One region of the Aneurinibacillus thermoaerophilus genome, then DNA from elsewhere that is predicted to be linked to it. Evidence: riboswitches for the same ligand, from Rfam matches in the RefSeq annotation. Region 1 holds a riboswitch; each other region holds the start of a gene.

Region 1 (4,907 bases):
TACGTTGTCCGAACAAAGATGGCTGATGGTGCTGTGCTTGGGCGCAGCCCTGTGAGCCGGGCCAATTCACGTTGAGAAATGCCACGTTCTTTCAGGATTTCTTTCAGCTTGAAACGATGCCAGGCATTGATACGGTGACAGCATCCGCTTTCATTGCAGAAATCGGGGATATTCATCGTTTCACTAATTCCGATAAACTTGCAAGATACGCAGGAATAGCCCCTGTCCGAATGGGTTCGGGCGGCAAGGAAACTATTCAGAAAAGCAAAAAAGGAAACAGGGAATTATACACTATCTTTTATAACTTGGCTGTTCAACAAATACATATTTGTAAAGGTAGTAAAACTCCTCGAAATCCTGTGTTTTACGAGTATTATCAGAAAAAGCTAGCAGAAGGTAAAACCAAACAACAAGCGCTTATTTGCATTATGAGAAGACTTGTCAATATTATCTATGGCATGATGGAGAATAAAACCGCTTATATCATGCCTGACATACCTAACAGCAAAGTAAGTTGATATAATGAGTGGTAGTTACTGAACTGCCCCTCTTTTTATAAAGTCATGTTTATTAGACTTTCCTAAGGGGACGCCAAAAGCTAAACCTGAACAAGTACATCATTATGCAACTAATAAAAGTAAGAAGTATACACCGCAAATAGAAGCGATTACGAAAAAGTATGGCTTAGATTTGGATGAGGCTTGGAATAAAGAATTGCTTCCGCATCAAGATAGGCATCCGGATGACGATATTATGTGTTATTGTGAAGAAACTTATGGGATAGAGCAATACCAGCTTAAAGAGGGAAAACTCTTCAAAAGTTGGAACGAAAGAATCACTTTTTATTATGACCCGAACGAGGGGGAACGGCAAACAGACTACCTAGCGAATAATTTAGGGTGGTTTGTCGTTTCGTCTAAATTGAAGAGGGTTTTAGACAGTTTAGAAAAGGGTAATATTCAGTATTTCCCTGTTAGAATCATAGACAAGTGTACGAACGAGCCGCTGGAAGGTTATTTTGTGGCAAATATTATAAATGTGGTAGACGCGCTTTGTCTTGAACATTCAAAGGATAGTGTTTTTGAACTAGATGGAGAAAAAATATATTCGGTACAAAAATATGCGTTGACTAAAGAGAATGTAGCTGGGAATCATATAATTAAACTAAAAGGGGATGAGATACCAGTATTTGTGTCAGAAAAGTTTAGGGAAGAAATAGAGAAGAATGGGATTATTGGGTGCGACTTTCAAGAAGTAAAGGTAGTTTAGAGGTGGATACCGGACTAAACGTTTTGACTGGGAGTTCTGCATCTTAAAGGGGAGCATATCACAGTGTCATACAAGCCGGGTCTGCACCAGCATGCGAAGAAATTCTTTTTTTGGCTTCTACTCATTCTTTGGAAGTGTACCTTATTTTGCTTAGCAGTGCAGCCGCGATAGGATTGTCCTGCTGAATATAGTCACGCCAGTTTTTTTGTTTCAGTTCGACTTTTATTGATAATGATAAGTCTGTAACGTATAAAGTTGTATTTAAAGGGGGTTCCGTATTTTATTTTTTGGATAATTCTGGATAAAAAAGATTGAATCCATCTGAACCGGATAAAGGTTGGGTTCACCAGTATTTTTCGTCGGGGAATGCACACACGAATATGGATCTGATCGCACAACACATACAACATATTTGGTTAAATGAAATATCCCTTATCGATATTCTTGGCACAGAAGCGAACGAAGTCGAAGATAAGGTACAGCTAAAGATTGAAAAAAACAAAATTTATCAGCACATTCATATCCTCGATGATAGGGAAAAAGAAGTTATTATTGGCCGCTTCGGGCTGGATAACGAAGAGGAACGGACACAGCGGGAGATCGCGCGTGAGCTTGGCATTTCACGTTCATATGTATCGCGGATTGAGAAGAGGGCTTTATTGAAGTTGTTTCATGAATTTTACCGCAAAAACGAGAATGCAGTGAAAAATTAATCGAACATATAAAAACAAACCGCCGAAAAATTTTTTCCCATTTTTCGGCGGTTTGTTTCTTATTTTAAAACATAAACTTTTATATTTTGAACGCCAAACTTACTTACATGTTCTGGTGAGCCTGGCACGAAAATATCCACGCGGTTGTTTTGAATAGCTCCGCCAATATCGGTGGCGTGTGCGATCATACCGCCTTTCGGAAGCCCCTGGAAGGAATAGCCTGTAATGTACACTTTGCTTCCAAGCGGAATCACATCTGGATCGACCGCGATGGTACCGACCTTCAGCTTATTGCCGAAGTAGTCCACACCTTCCCACCCGCCGTTTTCTTCAGGTGCAGCGGAATAAGCCGTTGCTTTTGAAAAAATGACGCGCTTATAGGTAAACTTTTTACCAGAGGCCGTTTTCACCGACGGACTGTCGGAAGTTTTGTTGGCTGCAATTGCGGTCGCTGGTTTGTTCGCTTTCTTTTTTGGTGCCTTTTTATCGTCTTGTTTCTTTTCTGGCAACACAAGTACGGTGCCGCCTTGAATATTTTGCGGGTCTACGTTTGGATTCGCGGCTTGCAGCTTTTGGACAGGAACGTTTAGCTTCTTCGCGATGGTCCAGAAAGTTTCTCCTTCCATGGCTGTATAGGTGTCCGGTAATTGGATCGTAGAACCGATTTGCAAGTTTAATGGATCAACGGATGGGTTGACAGCCTGAAGCGAAGTGAAAGGTAGATGATGAGCCTTTTCAATGTTCCACAGCGTATCATTTCTTTTTACTTTGTACTCTGCACCGGCGGCTATATTGGTGGCGCTTACGCATGCAGTTAATGTAAGTAAACCGGTAAATAAACTTTTTTTCATACAAAAAACTCTCCTCTCCTGATAGCCTACAAGGTTAGTTGCCGGGTTCGGGTTCAGGAGTTTACCCTATGCTTATCCATGTATCTTGATAAGCAATTCACCCCAAAAGAGTATCCCCTGCACTTCTTTATTTAAAGAAGTTTCGGCTTTTTTGTACCCCGACATCATAACACAAAAATCAAAAGAGGATCGCTGGTAATTATAAGTACTTAAAGTTTTATCTTTCTTTTTCTTGTAAAAGATGGGAAAGTGTTACGAATTTATACCCTTTTTTAGAAAGAATAGGAAGGATTTTCTCCACTGCAAGCAATGTTTGCGTCTGGTCGATACCGGAGTCGTGAAACAGAATAATATCTCCCGGTTTGGCTCCACTTGTTACTTTGTTAACTATGTAGTCGATCCCCGGATGTGCCCAATCGCGCGTATCTTGGTGGTATGACCAGATGACGACCGGATGTTTTTGTTTTGTCGAACTGAGAAGCACAGTATATGTTACTTCTCCTCCGGGTGGACGAAAGAAGCGCGGGTGTTTCCCGATTAGCGAGTAAATGACTTGATCGGTTTTGCGGATTTCATCACGTAAACGGGCCGTAGTTATGTTCTTCATACGCGGGTGGGTAAACGTATGGTTGCCGATTTCATGACCTCTGCGATTAATGTCCCTGATCACACGGGGATACCATTTCGCGCGCTGGCCCACGACAAAAAACGTCGCTTTGGCATGATATTTGTCAAGAATGTTTAGCAACTTAGCCGTATAGACAGGATGGGGGCCATCGTCGAACGTAAGGGCAATGAGTTTCCGCTTCGTGTCAACATGGTAAATAGGGGAAGCAGTCGATTTCGAGATTGCTGGCGCTGCTGGAAACACAGTGGCCCAGCAGCATAACAATGTGGCGATTAAGCTAACGAAAAGCTTCACAATTTTCATGTCTCTCACCGTTTTATGTAATGGTATGTATAATGTTTGCGCGTTTTTGGATAGGTATGCTTACAAAGGGTGGGAATGCATGCAGAATATTTATCGTGTAGGAAAACAATACTAAAGTGGAAAGCATTCCAGATGAGAGGAGCAGAAAACGGTGGATGATTTGCAACTAGCCCGGGCGTTGTTTGGGACGACAATGGGATTTCATATTATTTTTGCTACGCTTGGCGTGGGGCTTCCGCTGATGATTTTAACAGCAGAAGTTTTGCGCCAGTGGAAAAAAGACAAAGACTATGGCATTATGGCACAACGCTGGACGAAAGGATTTGCGGTGCTTCTCGGGGTGGCTATTCCTTCCGGCACCATTGCGGGTGTTCAGCTTTCCTTGCTGTGGCCTGGTTTTATGGAAGTCGTTGGGAAGGTTGTTGCTCTTCCGTTTCAGATTGAGATTTTCGCTTTTTTGTTGGAAGCGTTGTTCATGTCCATTTATGTGTATGCGGCCGATCGGTTGTCCGCGTCTATGCGCATTCTAAGCATGATATTCGTAGTGATTGGTGCGGCAGCATCCGCGATCCTGATTACAAATGTGCATGCATTTCAGGGAACGCCCGCCGGTTTTAGGATGGAAAACGGCGAAGTGATTGATGTGGATCCGTGGGTTGGATTTTTTAACCCGAGTTTTTTTGTATCGGCGGGACATGTTACTTTGTCTGCTTACATGACCGGCGCATTTACGATTGCTTCCATTGCAGCGTTTAAATTGTTGAAGAGTAACAGGGGAAGTAAGGAATTTTTATTTCACCGCAAAGCGTTAATGATGGCTCTTACCGTTGGCGGTTTGTTTTCTCTTGGCACGGCGCTGAACGGTCATGATTCGGCGCAAATGCTACACAAATACCAGCCGGAGAAACTTGCGGCCGCTGAAGGACTTTTTGAAACGCAGCCGTATGCTCCGTTGGCGATCGGTGGTTATACGGATGAAGCCACTAGAAGTGTCAAGTATGCGATCGAGATTCCGGGGCTGCTCAGTTTTCTTGCGGGCAACCGGTTTGACGAGGTAGTAGCCGGATTAAACGATTTTCCACGCGAATACTGGCCGCCACTTTATGTGCATATATTGTTCAACGCGATGGTCGGCATCGGTGG
Region 2 (4,907 bases), 480 kb from region 1:
ACTGCGCCAGATACGCGCCAAGCGATACCAACTCACAAACATGGGAATTTATCGCGATTTTAGATAAACAAAAGATTCAAGAAATTTCCGATATGACATGGGAAGAATTGCATAAAATTGCGAATGAAGCACAAAAACGAGGGCTGCAGAAGGAAGGTCGCTTGCTGACAAGATCGTTCGGGCCATACGCCACCGCATTTACCGGTGCGCCTGCGCTCATTGTTTGCTTGGCTACGCCTTATACTTCCAAGTTCCGAGACAAAATTTTTGAGCCGCTTGGAATGATCTCATCCTCCGTATGGGAAGAAGAAGGAATTAAAAGCAGTTGCCTTGCGGCGCAGAATCTCATGCTTGCCGCTCACGCGATGGGAATGGCAACTTGCCCAATGACAGGCCCTGTATTGCTAGCTCAAGAGCGGTTGCGTGACTATTTACAAATCGGGTCAGAAAAACAAATTAACATGGTTATCGCGCTTGGATATCCGGCCGAAACTCCGGCGAAATTGCCGCGCAAACCAGTGGAAGAGATTTTACATATTATATGAACAAGCAACGGCAGAAAAGCCGCTTCGCGGCTTCCTGTCGTTTTTCTGTTTTTAGTGTTCGCCCTTGCTCTATACAATAAAACAGGAGGCTTTTTCTCATGGGCGTTTCTTCCCATAATACCATTCTGCTTTTTGACGGAGTATGCAATCTCTGCAATCAGGCGGTAAAGTTTATCATTCCACGCGATCCGCAGAGAAACTTTCGTTTCGCTTCCTTACAATCGAATACAGGCCAGCGCTTACTGCAACAATACGGTCTGCCTAGCGATACACTCAACAGTGTCATACTGCTAGACAATGGCAAAGCATATACCAAATCATCCGCAGCGCTCCGTGTGGCACGTAAACTAGGCGGAATTTGGTCCCTGTTGTATGTATTCATCATGGTTCCCCGTCCGCTTCGAGATATAATATATAATTGGGTTGCTCGCAATCGCTATCGCTGGTTTGGAAAGCTAGAAACATGTATGCTACCGCCCCCGGACATAGGCGAGCGCTTTCTGAAATAAAAGTTAAAGCATGAGAAGAAGCCCCGAATTTGTTCCGGGGCTTCCGTTTTCCATGTATGATTATTCGTCTCCACCGTCAAACATATCACCGAAGAAGTCACCGAAACCGCCTCCGTCGTCCCCGCCGTCAAACGCGCTTTCGATTGCGTCTCCCCCTCCTACACCGTCCATCACTTCATCCATAATCTCAGACAAAATCATACCGCCAAGCAAACCGGCAGCAAAGCCGCCCATCGCCCCGGCAAAGCCACCATGACGGTGGTGATGATGGTCATGTTCCATCATTGAGCGTTGATGGAGATACGCGTGCGGATTGTCTACCATTTCTTCCATCACACCGCGCAAATAGTCTGCCACACTTGCAGGATCAGCAAGCAGCTCGTTGGAAAGCGCAACTTCGTGTTTGATTTCCACCTCATGTCCAAAGGAAGGCAGATCCAATTCAAGCAACAGGCGGATTTGCTCCTCTTCGATAGCAGCGATAAACTCTACTTCTTTTACCCTGTCCCGCAAAAATGTGGTCGGGAAAAACTCAAACTCCTGTGCGTAGCCGTTGAACTTGCGGGAATCATGTTTTTCGCGAAAGCCTAACTGCTCAAAAGCAGCAATAATGTTTTGGAAGCGCTGCGGCGGATTAACGCGAATGTAGTCGCGGTCCTGATTGTCTACCCCCGCTGCAATATCGAGATTGGTCACAAAATAATATGCTACCGTATGGCTTGAAATCAGCAGATCTTTCGGCAATTCATACCGAAACGGAAACACCTTTCTTTCTTCCGCCCCAATATTAAAATTGCAGGCAAACGGAATGGTAGCGATAGCCTGCCTGTATTCGTTTTGCTTCGTGCGAATGGCCATCATAAACTGAACGTCGATTTTTTTTATGTATTGTTCGACGGCACCACCCTGAATCACAAGCTCTCCTTCGACTGTATCGCCAAGTATAAACTCGCTATTGCGAAGTACCAGATCTACTCTGGCCGACCCGAATCCCAGCTTCGCCATCATCTTTTTGAACATCTCAACGACTCCCTTCCTTACCGAATGATTCTAACTATCCTGAGATTTTATGCAAAAAATACCTGGCTATAATTGTTATCCGTTATACAGCATAACCTTATTCTTCTATCCGTGTATGCTATACGTGGCAACATTATAAAAGTTTCAGCTATTTTTCCACTTTGCGATCCGGAAATGCTTCCTTAATGTTCTTCCATACGCCGCGCTCCGCTTCCCGCGCTTCCGTTTGCCATTCGCGGATCTGGTCGACGTATTTTACATTCGGCGGAAACGTCGCCAGGCGCGCCAGACCACTTCTAACAAGCGTACCATTGAAAAATTCCCCTTTACCGTCTTTCACATCAAGATATACATAACGCAGCCACCGTCCGTACCGATCCGTGGACTGGACATCTTTTTCAAGCCAAACTTCCTTGCCTTCTAGACGCCTCGTCGTATATTGCTTTGCTTCTTCTCCGAGATATCCTTTCGGCCGGTTTGGTGCTTTCGATTCCGGCGTATCAACAAGAATCAACCGTATCTTCCGTTCTTTTCCCTTCACATTTACCACAAATGTGTCCCCATCCACGACTCTAACCACTTTTGCCTTCTGCAGTTGCTGCTCGTTAACATTTACGACTGCCTTTGTTTCTTGAAAACTGTCCTGGGAACCTGTGCTACAGGCAGCAAGTATCCATACGCAAATAAACCATATGATAGACAAGCTCGCCTTTCTTCCCATGTCTCATCCACTCCACTTCATTTTTGTTCTAGATATGTTTTCCAGATAGAAAAAACTCGCGGACAAATGCTTCGCAAGTTTTTCCTAATCATCAAGATAAAAACCAGCCTATCGACATAGACTGGTTTTTATCTTAGTCATATTTTCTATTTTACAACACGACGGGCAGTTACATAATACTTTTTATACCAAGAACTGTTCAAACTGCTGATCGTAACATTATATTTCGTGTTGGCCATATGCAGAATTTTTCCACTCCCGATATATATACCAACATGAGTAATATCCCATTTGTTTTTCTTAGTGCTAAAAAATACTAAATCTCCTTTTTTTAGCTGGTTTTTTGGAACGTATGAGCCAAGCTTTACCTGTTTGTCATCATCCAGCGTATTTATGTTAATTCCGTTCTTTTTGAATATATAATAAATAAAACCGGAACAATCCATATATTTTCCAGGCACATAGGCATGTCTGTACTTTGCTTTGCCAATCAGGCCTTTGCCAGTATTGATAATATTGTCAATCACACGACTTTCGTTACTGATATTCAAAGTACTTCCGTATTTTGCAGAAATATCTGCAGCTTCTGCCTGCATGGGTGCAGCCATTCCCCCAAGCAAAATTCCTGCTGTTAATAGACTTGCTGTTACTGCTTTGAAATTTTTTTTCATGATTCCCTCTCTTATCTGCCGACGAGGTTAGCTGACGGGTTCGGTCGAAAGACGCCCGACCGCGCATGCGCGGTTTCACCCCAAATCATTGGTTCCCCCGTTCCAACGTGTATCAAAATTGGATTAGGCATATGTTTTGTTTCATGTATACCATAACGTACATAGAATACGATTTCATTATAATAAATGTGGATATGAAGCCTCTTTTTGTAATTAATTTCATATACTTACATCATATATAGACGGTCAGATAAGCCTTTCAATAGGCGAACTCAAACCAATAAAAAAACAAATAGACGGCCCGATTCTGAGCCGTCTGTTCGCTTTCTTTATTTGATTTTATGTTGAGTGACTACAGAAGGAGAGTCTGTAATGGTGTTTCTAACTGCCTATCCAGTATAATTGCAATAATAAGAATAACAAAAAAAATACTGGCTAATTTCATGTAGTTTTTCGGATCTCTGTTTCGCATAACGGAAACAATTGCTAACGTCCCAAATAAAATGAGTCCCGCAAACCCTATAAGTTCCATTAACGCCCACATAAAAATGAAGCCTCCTTTATATGTTCAACCACTTCATCCTGAGAAGCTCCGCATATTCATTAAGATAAGAGTAACATAAGTTCCTGAAAAGACAAAAAGAAAGAAGCATCAAGTATATCATGGCAAAAACAAAAGAAGGTTATCCAGTCTAAAACAGTAGGAACAACCCTATTGTGTATATCTTACTGCTAAATGTCAGCCATACGAAAAACCCCTGCACAGGGGTTTTTCGCTAACCAAATTATCCATTCAAATCATCTGCTCAGACAATTGCTGCTCTCCCTCTTTTTCTTCCCCAAAATGCACAGTCCAGGTAATCACTTTTCCGGCAACAATAACCGCCAGAATCGTATAAAAAAGTTTATCTAAAGGCAAAAAGAATGAAGATAAACCTAATACGATTAAGTCTAAAATGAGAAACACGGTTCCTATCGATATACCGGTACCTTTACTGATAAAAAGACAGAGCAAATCCTCTCCACCCGTTGTTCCGCCATAGCGCAGGACAAGTCCGGCACCATAACCGGTGATAATCCCCGAAAGAACGGAAGCCAGCACCATCATATGGCTAAAATCAAAAATCAACGGTGAATACAATTCGCACAACTCATAAAATAAGGAAAAAGCAAACGTGCCTAAAGCCGTCTTTAAGATAAACTGCGGACTTTTTTTGAAAAGAATCAGGATGAAAAACGGGAGATCAAATAGAAGTATTGTGATTGCAGGTGAAAAGTCAAATACGTACTTAAGCAGAAGAGAAAGACCGACAAAACCACCTTCTAATAAATTGTTTTGGAAATTAATGTGGTAATAGCCAAAAGCCAAAATAAACGTTCCTAACAAAATCATCAAAACCGAGCGAATACTTTGTTTCCTCATATAAGAAGCCTCTTTCCG
Region 3 (4,907 bases), 270 kb from region 1:
CACGCAGCATATTCTTATACATCCTAAGCATAAGCGCTTCATCAATTTTTCCTTCGATACTTTCGCGAAGCTCCCCTTCAGGAGTTAAAACCTGGTACATCTCCGCCGTATTTTCCTCGCCCGGTACCGGTGTATTCGCTTTCAATTTGCCAGCCTGCTCCGGTAATCCATTTATGCTTACCGACATTTTTACCTCTCCCTTCATAAAATGTGATGACAACTGTATACATTCCATTGGATACATTGACATCCTATTATCGTTCAAGAGTAGAGAAGAAGTCATGATACTTTCTTTAATTAGCAAGAAGTATACCAAGAAGAAGAGGTTATGTTTTCAATATTTTCAGATTTCATATCAGATTAAATGTAAAATAATGATACATTTTGTTTTTCTTTATGTATCAAAATGAGAAAACAAAGTGAGCATCTCTTATTTTTGTTTAAAAATGATACATAAATTTATCATGAGATACCATATGCTTCCATTTTTCTGTATAAAGTAGCCCGTGATATTCCTAACATTTGGGCAGCTTCCGCTTTGTTTTTGCATTTGCTTACTGCCTCTTTTATTAAAGACATTTCCATTTCTCTCAAAGTAGGGAGTTGAATGGTTGGGGAAGAATCGGATGACGCGGAAGCAATATGCTCTGGCAAATCAGCCAAATCGAGGACTTGATTGTCATCCATAATAATGGCGAGTTCCAGAATATTTTCCAGCTCGCGGACATTCCCGGGAAACGGGTAAGCAAGCAAATGCCGGATAACATCTGGATGTACCTTTTTAACCGTTTTGTTCAACTTATGTCTCATCTTCTTTAAAATATGATGAACAAACAACGGAATATCCTCTTTCCTTTCGCGCAAAGCAGGAATTTCTACCCGTACGACATTCAGACGATAATAAAGATCCTCACGAAATTTCTTTTCCTTGACCAGTTTTTCCAGGCTTTGATTGCTGGCTCCTATAATACGTACATCTACTTTTTTCGTTTTCGTTCCGCCTACTCTAATTAATTCCTTAAATTGAAGCACCCGAAGAAGCTTGGCCTGAACAGATGGAGTTAAATCCTCCAATTCATCCAGAAACAATGTCCCCCCATCCGCGAGTTCAAACATTCCCTGTTTTCCTCCCCGCCTTGCACCGGAAAAAGCGCCCTCTTCATAGCCAAATAATTCACTTTCCAACAAAGTTTCCGGAATGGAAGCACAATTTACAGCAACGAATGGCTGTTTCGCTCTCTCGCTATGGTTATGAATAAAACGGGCCAGCATTTCTTTTCCGGTTCCGCTTTCCCCTTCAATCATGATCGTGGAGTCAACCCGCGCTGCTTTTAAAGAAATTTCCACAATTTTTTTCATGGCAGGACTATTTCCGATCAGCATATCATTCCCGTCAGCTAAATCGGCAAGCGATAACTTTTGCTGGAGATCTTTTATCGTATTTTCCGCTTCTGACAATCTGTGATTCAGCCGCAATATTTCGGTTAGATCGCGGAAGATCGATACAGCTCCCAGAAGCTGTTGCGTTTCGTCATAGATAGGCACAATATTTGAAATAACGACGCTGTCTCCTGCACGCGCTGGAATATCCAGCGCCGGGTAACCAGACTGTAAGACTTTTAAAATATTTGTATCAGAAACGACATCTTTTACATATTGCCCAATGAGCTCCTGTTTTGGGATTCCTGTGATTCGCGAGCATGCTTCATTTACATATAAAACTGTTCCCCGCTGATCAACGATAACGACCCCTTCATGGAAGAGGTTCATAATAGCGCCGCCCTCATCAATAAAATTTTTTACGTTCAAAGCGATCACCTTCCTGTTTTATTCTCGGTGCAAAATGTCTCAAAATTTTTATTTTACATCTACTTTTAGAATTTTCTCTAAATCACAATCTAAAATAAACAATTCCACCTGCTCCCCAAGTTTAGTACTTATATCACTGTGGCTTGAAATCACCTGACAACCGGTAATACGTGAAATCATCTCCTCCGTTTCCACGCTGTGTGACTCACGCAAAATACGCCGCATCTCCTTAACCAGCGGCTTCCCTCGCTCAATTTTCACCAGCGTCTTTTCTTCCTGGGTCAGCACCTCTTTTAAACGTACAATCACCATATCTTTAATAATATATGTCTTCGTTTCTCTTGGTCCTCTGCCGAGAATCTCCCGTAAAAATTTGATATACGCTTCACTGATCGTTGCTTCCATCCTGTTTTTTGATGATTGTCCCATAACAACGTCCCCCCTTTTTTTTCTACCTGTTTTTCTTCATAAAAAAAACCGAAAGAAGAGGATGTCTTCTTCCGGTTTTTCGCACTACAAACAAAGCTGTCACGATAGCAAGACAACGTTCCTCCTCTCGACACGCTTACGAGGTTAGCTGACGGATTCGGGCGTGAGAGTCGCCCTACTTGAATTTGCTATTCAAGATTCACCCCGTGCGGCTTATAATTTTGAATACCGCGGTTGGTTCCCCCGTTCCCTATTTGGGACTCAGCGATCAGGTTGGATGTGAATATTTACTTTTTATCAGCACTTCGATTGCCATCATTTCAAAATACATCAATGGGATGGATTTATATTATGTGTGCTGTTCACTTTTTGTAAAGAAGGATTAGCATTTATAAAGCGAAGAAAATCTAAATTTTTTTCAAAAAAACTTTTACTTTTCTTCTATATTCTCTTTTTTTTACTCTTTTTCTTTTGTTTGCTCCACTGCATAAAATAAAAATATTTTTCTTGCATGGCCCTGCTTCAACATAAAAAAAACAGATAATACGAAGAAATCGTAAAAAATAAGGAGATATAGTAAGAATATAAATGATTTTATCATTTTATTATTTTAACAAAACGTAATTTAGCTATTTTTTGTTTAAATTTTGGGTTTTGTTTTTTGTTTCAGTCCTCTTATAATGATTCACATAAAACAATTGCAAATTCGGCCTAATTCCGGAGCATCCGGAAGCGGAGGACCCACGTATTTGGGGTTAATCCTTACTTTTGTAAGGAGGGATGAGAATCGCTCTTTCGCCATCCTACCCGTCAGCTAACTTCGTCGGCTAAAGCGAAGGAGGTCTTGAGACCGCCTATTTGAGCAGTCTTTTTTTATTGTGCTTTACCGCCAGTAAAATGAGCCGCTCTTATATTTTGCAGGTCTTTTTATTTTTGAAAAAATCAAATAACACTGTTTCAAGAAAAAGAACAGGGAGACAGAATGCAAGTCCAACCAGAAGGGATGGGCAGGCATTAGGTAGACCGATCGTGCTTTTTCTCCAGCAGTGAATCGCATGATAAACCGGACTTACATGGGAACTTTTTTATCCGTTGCCTCTAATGGAATGAAAAAGTTCTGGTGTACTGGCGTCTATTACACCCGGTTTTCTTTCATCATGCGTTTCAAACGGAGAAGAGGTATGCATCGGTCTATTTTTTTTTTTAGAAAAAACTACGCGATATCCAAAAAAGGAGGATGGAGGAATGTTTCATGATGTCATCACTATCGCTCTATTTGTAGTATCATTCCTGATTTTTTGGGGATTTGCCTGGTTTTGCGATCGAGCATAAGGAGGTGATTGATCGATGGTTGCACTTAGCATGATTGCATTCCTTGCTATTGTTTATTTAATTTTCGTCCTTATGAGACCCGAAAAATTCTAATGCTACCTCTAATGCTACCAATGTCGATGACGAGGAGGAACGAAAATGAGTATAGGAATTATACAAGTAGCTGTCACTCTATTGATTGCATTACTATTAATCAAACCGGTAGGAAGCTATCTGGTTAACGTATTTAGCTATGAAAAAACCAGACTGGATCGTGTATTTGGGCCGGTTGAACGTTTATTTTATCGGATAATGGGTGTGCATGAAGAACAATCCATGGACTCGAAACAGTATGTGACCGCTGTGCTATTCTCTAACTTCGTTATGATGATACTCATATACGCTGTACTACGTCTCCAAAAATATCTGCCGTTCAATCCGGATGGTATTGATAATATGCCAAGCGCACTGGCTTTTAATACAGCAGCATCTTTTATTACGAATACCAACTGGCAGGCCTACAGCGGAGAAAGCGGACTGTCCTATCTCTCCCAAATGCTGGCCATCACATTTCCGATGTTCACATCTAGCGCAACAGGATTTGCAGTAGCTATCGCTTTTATTCGCGGTATATCTGGCAATAAAAATGAACTGGGTAACTTCTATGTTGACCTTGTCCGTCTAATAACCCGTGTACTCCTACCGCTTTCTTTCATCGCCGCGCTCTTTCTTGTCTTTCAAGGCGTACCGCAGACGTTACATGGTGCAGTGACCGCGACAACGCTGGAAGGGGCAAATCAGGTGATTACCAGAGGGCCGGTAGCTTCTCTGGAATCAATCAAACACTTAGGTACAAACGGCGGTGGTTATTTCGGAACAAACGCAGCGCACCCGTTTGAGAACCCGACACCGCTGACAAACCTTCTGCACATTTTATTTATGCTGCTTCTGCCCACTTCGCTTATTTATGCATTTGGCGTGATGATTAAAAACAAACGTCAGGGCTGGAGTGTCTTTGCAGCGATGAGCGTTATTTTCCTCATTATGCTCGGCACTGTACTCTTTCAGGAATATAAAGGAACGCCAGCGTTACATGCAATGGGCATTCACGGCAACATGGAAGGAAAAGAAGTTCGCTTTGGCTTTTTTGAATCTGCATTATTTACAGCGGTAACGACAGCTGCTACCACCGGCTCGGTTAACAATATGCATGATTCATTGACTCCGTTAGGTGGTTTTGTTCCGCTCGCAGAAATGATGCTCAACAACGTATTCGGCGGTAAAGGTGTCGGTTTATTAAATGGCCTGCTCTATGTCATTTTAAGTGTATTTATCTGCGGCTTAATGGTTGGTAGGAC

The links. A riboswitch is a leader RNA that binds a small molecule or an ion and turns the genes downstream of it on or off. The one in region 1 is predicted to bind cyclic di-AMP.
Region 2: linked by a shared signal. The riboswitch ahead of K3F53_RS16350 (C40 family peptidase) and the one ahead of K3F53_RS13960 (LysM peptidoglycan-binding domain-containing protein) in region 1 are both predicted to bind cyclic di-AMP.
Region 3: linked by a shared signal. The riboswitch ahead of K3F53_RS12640 (Na-translocating system protein MpsC family protein) and the one ahead of K3F53_RS13960 (LysM peptidoglycan-binding domain-containing protein) in region 1 are both predicted to bind cyclic di-AMP.

Annotation. Positions count from the first base shown of each region.
Region 1 is NZ_CP080764.1:2,689,602-2,694,508, reverse strand. Features, by position in the region: partial or broken gene K3F53_RS13980 (helix-turn-helix domain-containing protein) at 1-131, opposite strand, end outside; partial or broken gene K3F53_RS13975 (transposase) at 102-518, shown strand; gene K3F53_RS13970 (AHH domain-containing protein) at 556-1,269, shown strand; partial or broken gene K3F53_RS19455 (DUF4351 domain-containing protein) at 1,394-1,489, opposite strand; partial or broken gene K3F53_RS13965 (sigma-70 family RNA polymerase sigma factor) at 1,689-1,982, shown strand; gene K3F53_RS13960 (LysM peptidoglycan-binding domain-containing protein) at 2,042-2,833, opposite strand; cyclic di-AMP (ydaO/yuaA leader) riboswitch at 2,842-2,991, opposite strand; gene K3F53_RS13955 (polysaccharide deacetylase family protein) at 3,051-3,764, opposite strand; gene K3F53_RS13950 (cytochrome ubiquinol oxidase subunit I) at 3,916-4,907, shown strand, end outside.
Region 2 is NZ_CP080764.1:3,167,714-3,172,620, forward strand. Features, by position in the region: gene K3F53_RS16330 (nitroreductase family protein) at 1-545, shown strand, start outside; gene K3F53_RS16335 (thiol-disulfide oxidoreductase DCC family protein) at 644-1,054, shown strand; gene K3F53_RS16340 (sporulation protein) at 1,115-2,074, opposite strand; gene K3F53_RS16345 (thermonuclease family protein) at 2,223-2,795, opposite strand; gene K3F53_RS16350 (C40 family peptidase) at 2,942-3,466, opposite strand; cyclic di-AMP (ydaO/yuaA leader) riboswitch at 3,468-3,606, opposite strand; gene K3F53_RS16355 (hypothetical protein) at 3,819-4,010, opposite strand; gene K3F53_RS16360 (YitT family protein) at 4,260-4,889, opposite strand.
Region 3 is NZ_CP080764.1:2,421,776-2,426,682, forward strand. Features, by position in the region: gene pdhA (pyruvate dehydrogenase (acetyl-transferring) E1 component subunit alpha) at 1-100, opposite strand, end outside; gene K3F53_RS12635 (sigma-54 interaction domain-containing protein) at 463-1,809, opposite strand; gene K3F53_RS12640 (Na-translocating system protein MpsC family protein) at 1,858-2,238, opposite strand; cyclic di-AMP (ydaO/yuaA leader) riboswitch at 2,358-2,515, opposite strand; cyclic di-AMP (ydaO/yuaA leader) riboswitch at 2,937-3,082, shown strand; gene K3F53_RS19935 (potassium-transporting ATPase subunit F) at 3,601-3,663, shown strand; gene kdpA (potassium-transporting ATPase subunit KdpA) at 3,715-4,907, shown strand, end outside.